Salinarimonas sp.: one gene and its partner. The protein of the gene in region 2 interacts with the protein of the main gene of each other region in a pairwise test. Links are inferred from orthologs where the notes say so. Each region holds a gene or a part of one and is shown on either strand. Other genes may lie near its edges.

Region 1 (3,633 bases), 3.7 Mb from region 2 along the record:
GCGATCTCCTTGGCCAGCGCCTTGGCGAGCGAGGCCCGGTCGAGGCTCTCGATCACGTCGAAGAGCGCCACCGCCTCGCGGGCCTTGTTCGACTGCAAGGGGCCGATGAGGTGGAGCTCGACGTCCGGGTGGGCCTCGCGCAAGGCGGGCCACTTGCCCTTCGTCTCCTGCACGTAGTTCTCGCCGAAGACGCGATGGCCGGCGTCCAGCACCGAGCGGATGGCGTCGGCGCCGTAGGTCTTGGAGACGGCGACGAGCGTCACCGTCGCCGGGTCGCGCCCGGAATCCCGCGCGGCGCGGGCGATCCCGGCCTCCACGGCGCGCAGCCGCGCCACGGTCTCGGCCCCGGCGCGCGCCTGCGCCTGCGCGAACTCCGCCGCATCCATCGTCATCCGTCCTCTCGAAACGTTGCGGCGCCCCCCGGCGATGTTGACCGGCGGGCCCATTCATGCCCAATTGCCTGCGCGCCGCCGGGGATCCCCGGCCGGTCGCGATGGCGCGCGCCATCCTGCCATATCTCCCACACGAGTCGCCAGATCGAGCCCGCAATGAAGGCCGAGCGTTACAATCCGAAAGAATCCGAGCCGAAATGGCAGGCGGAATGGTCGCGCGCCGACGTGTTCCGCGCCCGCAACGACGATCCCGGAGCCGAACCTCGCCCCCGCTACTACGTGCTCGAGATGTTTCCCTACCCGTCCGGGCGCATCCATATCGGCCATGTGCGGAACTACGCCATGGGCGACGTGGTGGCGCGCTACAAGCGCGCGCGGGGCTTCAACGTGCTTCACCCGATGGGCTGGGACGCCTTCGGCATGCCGGCCGAGAACGCGGCGATGGAGAACAAGGTCCACCCGAAGGAGTGGACCTACAAGAACATCGCCACCATGCGCGACCAGCTCAAGTCCATGGGCCTGTCGCTCGACTGGTCGCGCGAGATCGCGACCTGCGACCCGTCCTACTACAAGCACCAGCAGGCCATGTTCCTCGATTTTCTCGAGGCGGGCCTCGTCGACCGCAAGACGGCGAAGGTGAACTGGGACCCCGTCGACCAGACCGTGCTCGCCAACGAGCAGGTGATCGACGGCCGCGGCTGGCGCTCCGGCGCGCTCGTCGAGCAGCGCGAGCTCACCCAGTGGTTCCTGCGGATCACCGACTATTCCGAGGACCTGCTCCAGGCCATCGATGGGCTCGACCGCTGGCCGGAGAAGGTGCGCCTGATGCAGCGCAACTGGATCGGCCGCTCGGAAGGCCTGATGGTGCGCTTCCCGCTCGATACGGCGACGGCGCCCCAAGGTCTCCTGGATCACGCGTCCGAGCTCGAGATCTTCACCACGCGCCCGGACACGCTGTTCGGCGCGAAGTTCATGGCGCTCGCCCCCGACCATCCGCTGGCCAAGGCGGCGGCGGCGCGCGATCCCGGCCTCGCGGCCTTCGCCGAGGAATGCCGCCGCATCGGCACCTCGGCGGAAGCGATCGAGACGGCCGAGAAGATCGGCTACGACACCGGCATCCGCGCGGTGCATCCGTTCGACCCGTCCTGGACGCTTCCGGTCTACGTGGCGAACTTCATCCTGATGGAATACGGCACCGGCGCGATCTTCGGCTGCCCGGGCCACGACCAGCGCGACCTCGACTTCGCCAACAAGTACGGGCTCGGCGCCACCGCGGTCGTCTGCCCGCCCGACGTCGAGCCGTCGTCCTTCACGATCGCGGACGAGGCCTATGTCGGCGACGGCCGGCTGATCAACTCGCGCTTCCTCGACGGGCTCTCCGTGCCGGAGGCGAAGGAGGAGGTCGCGCGCCGGCTCGAGAGCGAGACCCGCGACGGACGCCCGGTGGCGACGCGCAAGGTGAACTTCCGCCTGCGCGACTGGGGCATCTCGCGCCAGCGCTATTGGGGCTGCCCGATCCCGATCATCCACTGCGAGAGCTGCGGCACGGTGCCGGCGCCCCGCGAGAGCCTGCCCGTCGAGCTGCCGGAGGACATCGCCTTCGACAAGCCGGGCAACCCGCTCGACCGGCACCCCACCTGGCGCGACGTGCCCTGCCCGAAATGCGGCGCTGCGGCCCGCCGCGAGACGGACACGATGGACACGTTCGTCGATTCGTCCTGGTACTTCGCCCGGTTCACGGCCCCGCACGAGACGGATCGCCCCACCGACCCGGCCCAGGCGGATTCCTGGCTCCCGGTCGACCAGTATATCGGCGGCATCGAGCACGCGATCCTGCACCTGCTCTATTCGCGCTTCTTCACGCGGGCCATGCGGAAGGTGGGTCACCTGAACCTGGACGAGCCCTTCCGCGGCCTGTTCACCCAGGGCATGGTGGTGCACGAGACCTACAAGGACCAGGCGGGCAAGTGGGTTCTGCCCATCGACGTGCGCCTCGAGACCGCCGAGGGCGAGCGCCGGGCGTTCCACGTGAAGACCGGCGAGCCGGTCACGATCGGCTCCATCGAGAAGATGTCGAAGTCGAAGAAGAACGTGGTCGACCCCGAGCACATCCTCGACAGCGTCGGCGCCGACGCCGCGCGCTGGTTCGTCCTCTCCGACTCGCCGCCCGAGCGCGACGTGATCTGGACGGAGGAGGGCGTCCAGGGCGCCGCGCGCTTCGTCCAGCGCGTCTGGCGGCTCGTGAAGGAGACGCCGCTCGATTCGCCGGGCGCGCCGCGTCCCGCGGATTTCGGCGACGACGCGCTCGCGCTGCGCAAGGCGACGCACCGCACCCTCGCGGCGGTGGAGGAGGCGGTCGAGGCGCTGCGCTTCAACGTCGCCGTGGCCAAGATCTACGAGCTCGCCAACGCGATCTCGGCGGCCGCGCCGAAGGGCGGCGACACGCCGGCGCCGGATCTCGGCTTTTCGCTGCGCGAGGCGCTCGGCGTCCTCGTCCAGCTGATCGCGCCGATGATGCCGCACCTCGCCGAGGAAAGCTGGTCCGCGCTCGGTCGCGAGGGGCTCGTCGCCGAGGCGCCCTGGCCGGCGCTGGAGCGCGATCTCCTCGTCGAGGACACGATCGTGCTGCCGGTGCAGGTCAACGGAAAGAAGCGCGCCGACGTTACCGTCCCGCGCGACGCCGACAACGCCGCCATCGAGGCGGCTGCGCTGGCGATCGAGAACGTGCAGCGCGCCATCGAGGGGCGCCCCGTGCGCAAGGTCATCGTCGTCCCGCAGAGGATCGTCAATGTCGTCGCCTGATGATCGCGCCCCGACCCGCCGCCTGGTTCTCGCGGGCATCGCAGGTCTCGCCGCGCTGCCGCTCGGCGGCTGCCTGAGGCCGCTCTACGCGCCCACCGCGTCGGGCGTCGGGCTCGAGGACGCGCTGCGCGCCGTCCAGGTCGAGCCGGTGACGGTCGCGCCGACCGGGGAGGTGCTGTCGCATCATCTGCGCCAGGAGCTCGTCTTCGCGCTCGACGGGACCGGCCGGGCCACGACGGAAGGGCCGAAAGCCTACAGGCTCGAGACGAACGTGGTGGTCTCCACGCGGACACCGATCGTCGACGCCACCACGCTGCGCGCGAGCGTCGCCACGCTCACCGGGACGGCGCGCTATCGCCTCGCCACGCTCGACGGCGCCACGGAGATCGACCGCGGCTCGGTCCAGGGCGCGGTCACCTACGAACGGCTGGTCCAGCGC
Region 2 (3,403 bases):
CTGGAGACGGCGGAGGCGTTCGACCCGCTCGCCATGCGCGATTTCCGCGACGAGCTCCTGGCGGAGGGGCGCGGGCGGGTGCTCGCGCTGCGCATCGGCGGCAACGACCTCCTCGCCTGCCTGGGGCTGCGGCGCATCCCCGGCGAGACGCTCTACGAGGGGCCGCTCGGGGCGGTGGTGGCGCAGCTCGTCGGGCTGATGATCCCGGCGGGCTTCGCGCTCACCGCACCGGTCTACGACGTCGTGCGCGACCCCGCGACGCTGGCGCGCGAGACGGCGCGGGACGTCGCCCACGGGCTCGTCGGCAAGACGGCGATCCACCCGATCCAGGTGGCGACGATCCATGCCGCCTTCGCGGTGAGCGCGCCGGAGGTGGCGAGCGCCGAGGCCGTGCTGGCCGAGGAGGCGAAGGCCGTTTTCCAGCACGAGGGCGCGATGTGCGAGCCCTCCGTGCACCGGGCCTGGGCGCGCCGCGTGCTGGCGCGGGCGGCGTTGTACGGGGTGACGGAGGAGGGGTGGGCGGCGGACGCGGTGGGGTGAGTGATTGGGGGGTGTGGTCGTCGTCCCCGGCCGGAGCGCCGCAGGCGCGCAGGGGAAGGGGACGTGAGCGCGAAAAGCGCGCCGAAGGCGCTCTATTGCCGCCGACCAGGCGGCTGGTCGCCGCCGGAAGGAGCGCCTGCGGCGCGACAGATCTGCTGGGTCCCCTTCCCCTCCGCGCGCAAGCGCGCTCCGGCCGGGGATGACACGAGGAGCGCTCTACCGCCCGACCAGCGCGAACCAGCCGTCCTCGTCCGTCACCTGCACGCCCAGGTCCTGCGCCTTCTTCAGCTTCGACCCCGCGCCCGGCCCGGCGACGACGAGGTCGGTCTTGGCGGAGACGGAGCCGGCGACCTTGGCGCCGAGGCGCTCGGCCATGGCCTTGGCCTCGTCGCGGGTCATCTGCTCGAGGGTGCCGGTGAAGACCACGGTCTTGCCGGCGACGGGGCTGTCGGTGTCGATGCTCTCCGCGAGCGGCTGGGGCGTCACCTCGGCGAGGAGCTCGTCGAGCATCTCCTCGTTGTGGCCCTCGCGGAAGAACTCCACCAGCGCGTCGGTGACGACGGCGCCGATGCCGTCGATGTCGATGAATTCCCGGTAGGCGCCCTCGTCGCCGCCGGCGGCGCGCTTGGCGGTCTCGCGCAGGGTCTCGAACGTGCCGAAATGGCGGGCGAGCAGCTTGCCCCCGGTCTCGCCGACATGGGGGATGCCGAGCGCGAAGACGAAGCGGGCGAGGTCGACCGTGCGGCGCGCATCGATGGCGGCGAAGAGGTTGCGGGCGGATTGCGGGCCCCAGCCCTCGCGGCTCTCGAGCCGAGTGAGGCTCTGGGCGTTGCGGCGCTCCAACGTGAAAATGTCCTGTGGGCGGGTGACGAGCCCGTCGCGGTAGAAGTCCTCGACCCGCTCTGCGCCCAATCCCTCGATGTCCATGGCGGTGCGCGAAACGAAGTGCTTGAGCCGCTCCACGGCCTGGGCCGGGCAGATCAGCCCGCCGGTGCAGCGGCGCGCCGCGTCCTCCCGGCCGGTGCGCGGGTTGAGCTCGCGCACGGCGTGGCTGCCGCAGGCGGGGCAGGTGGTGGGGAAGATGTAGGGCGCGGCGTCGGGCGGGCGCTTGTCGATGACGACGTCCATCACCTTGGGGATGACGTCGCCGGCGCGGTAGACGATCACGGTGTCGCCGACGCGGATGTCCCGGCCCTCGCGGATGGTCTCGCCGCCGCCGCCGATGCCCTTGATGTAGTCCTCGTTGTGGAGCGTCGCGTTCGAGACCACGACGCCGCCGACCGTCACGGGCCGCAGCTTCGCGATGGGGTTGAGCGAGCCGGTGCGGCCGACATTGATCTCGATCGCCTCCACCACCGTGAAGGCCTCCTGCGGCGGGAACTTGTGGGCGAGCGCCCAGCGCGGGGCCCGGGAGACGAAGCCCAGCCGCTCCTGCAGGCCGAGGTCGTCGACCTTGTAGACGACGCCGTCGATGTCGTAGCCGAGATCGGCGCGGTCCTGCTGGATGCGGCGGTAATGGGCGAGCATCTCATCGAGGGTGGCGCAGCGCGCCATCAGGGGATTGGTCCGGAAACCCCAGGACTCGAAGCGCTTCACCGCCTCGAATTGCGTGGGCGCCGGCGGGCTCATGGCGCCCCAGGCGTAGGCGAAGAACTTCAGCGGCCGCTCGGCGGTGATGCGCGCGTCGAGCTGGCGCAGCGAGCCGGCGGCGGCGTTGCGCGGATTGGCGAAGAGCGGCTTGCCGGCGGCGACCTGGCGTTCGTTGATGGCGGCGAAATCGGCGTGGGAGAGATAGACCTCCCCGCGCACCTCGACGGCGCCCGGCTCGGGAATCTCGGCGGGGATGTCGTCGACCGTGCGGGCGTTGGCGGTGACGTCTTCGCCCTCCGTCCCGTCGCCGCGGGTGGCGGCGGTGACGAGCCGCCCGTCCTCGTAGCGCAGCGAGAGCGAAAGGCCGTCGATCTTCGGCTCGGCGGTGAAGACGGGCGTCTCGGCGAGGGCGAGGAAGCGCTTCACCCGGGCGACGAAATCCGCCACCTCCTCGTCGTCGAAGGCGTTGTCGAGGGAGAGCATCGGCACGCGGTGGCGCACCTTGGCGAACTTCTCCGCCGGCTTCGCGCCGACCCGCTCGGAGACGCCGAGCTCGCCCTGGGCGATCAGCTCCGGAAAACGCTGCTCGATCTCGCCGAGCCGGCGGCGCAGGGCGTCGTACTCGGCGTCGGAGACGGTGGGCGCGTCCTCCTGGTGATAGCGCACGTCGTGCCCGGCGATCTCCTCCGCGAGCCGCCTGTGCTCGGCCTTGGCCTGACGTGCGGTGAGAGCCGAGGGGGCGAGATCGGCATACGAGGTGCGGGCCATGCGGGGTGACTCGGGCGGGTGACGACGCCCGGGACTTTAGCGCGCGCGGTCGCGAACGGAAGGGGGGGCGGCGGTGCGCAGGACCGCGCCCTCTCCACCCGCCGGCCTTCGTCCGACTTTCTCCCCCGCGGGGAGGGCGCCCCGCCCTACCCTGCCCTGAGCGCGCCCTCCGCCGTCTCCACCGGGAGCAGCATGGTCTCGGCGTCGTCGGAGAAGGCGGCGAAGCCGAAGGCGGCGTAGAAGGCGCGGGCGCGGTCCTCCACGGCGCGGGCGAGGACGGCGCGGACGCCGAGCTCGGCGCCGGTGGCGACGATGCGCTGGAGGGCGTCCATCAGCAGGTCGGCGCCGAGCCCCCTGCCCTGCCAGGGCGCGTCGACGGCGAGCCGGCGCAGGATCGCGACGGGAATCGGGTCGCGGGCGGGCGTGGCGTAGGGCAGCCGCGGGCGCGGCGGCTCCTCCGGCGCCGCGACCAAGCCGGCGGCGAGGCAGAAGAAGCCGGCGATCC

Evidence for each region. Proteins that work in one complex are often made in the same cells at the same time.
Region 1: the proteins of ligA (region 2) and leuS interact in binary tests that used the Escherichia coli proteins (3 or more experiments, as listed by UniProt). The link is inferred for Salinarimonas sp. from one-to-one orthologs.

What each region holds. Positions count from the first base shown.
Region 1 is NZ_CP157794.1:5,220,928-5,224,560, forward strand. Bases 225-3,394 are described here. They hold leuS (leucine--tRNA ligase), read left to right. Parts: upstream 225-548; coding sequence 549-3,194; downstream 3,195-3,394. Other genes in these bases: ABL310_RS24295 (YggS family pyridoxal phosphate-dependent enzyme), read right to left, coding at 225-386; lptE (LPS assembly lipoprotein LptE), read left to right, coding at 3,181-3,394. Outside these bases: more of ABL310_RS24295, read right to left, coding at 1-224; more of lptE, read left to right, coding at 3,395-3,633.
Region 2 is NZ_CP157794.1:1,544,876-1,548,278, reverse strand. The notes cover bases 328-3,267. They hold ligA (NAD-dependent DNA ligase LigA), read right to left. Parts: upstream 2,899-3,267; coding sequence 757-2,898; downstream 328-756. Other genes in these bases: ABL310_RS07225 (GNAT family N-acetyltransferase), read right to left, coding at 3,045-3,267; ABL310_RS07235 (HpcH/HpaI aldolase/citrate lyase family protein), read left to right, coding at 328-540. Also shown: more of ABL310_RS07235, read left to right, coding at 1-327; more of ABL310_RS07225, read right to left, coding at 3,268-3,403. UniProt on the Escherichia coli protein: DNA ligase that catalyzes the formation of phosphodiester linkages between 5'-phosphoryl and 3'-hydroxyl groups in double-stranded DNA using NAD as a coenzyme and as the energy source for the reaction.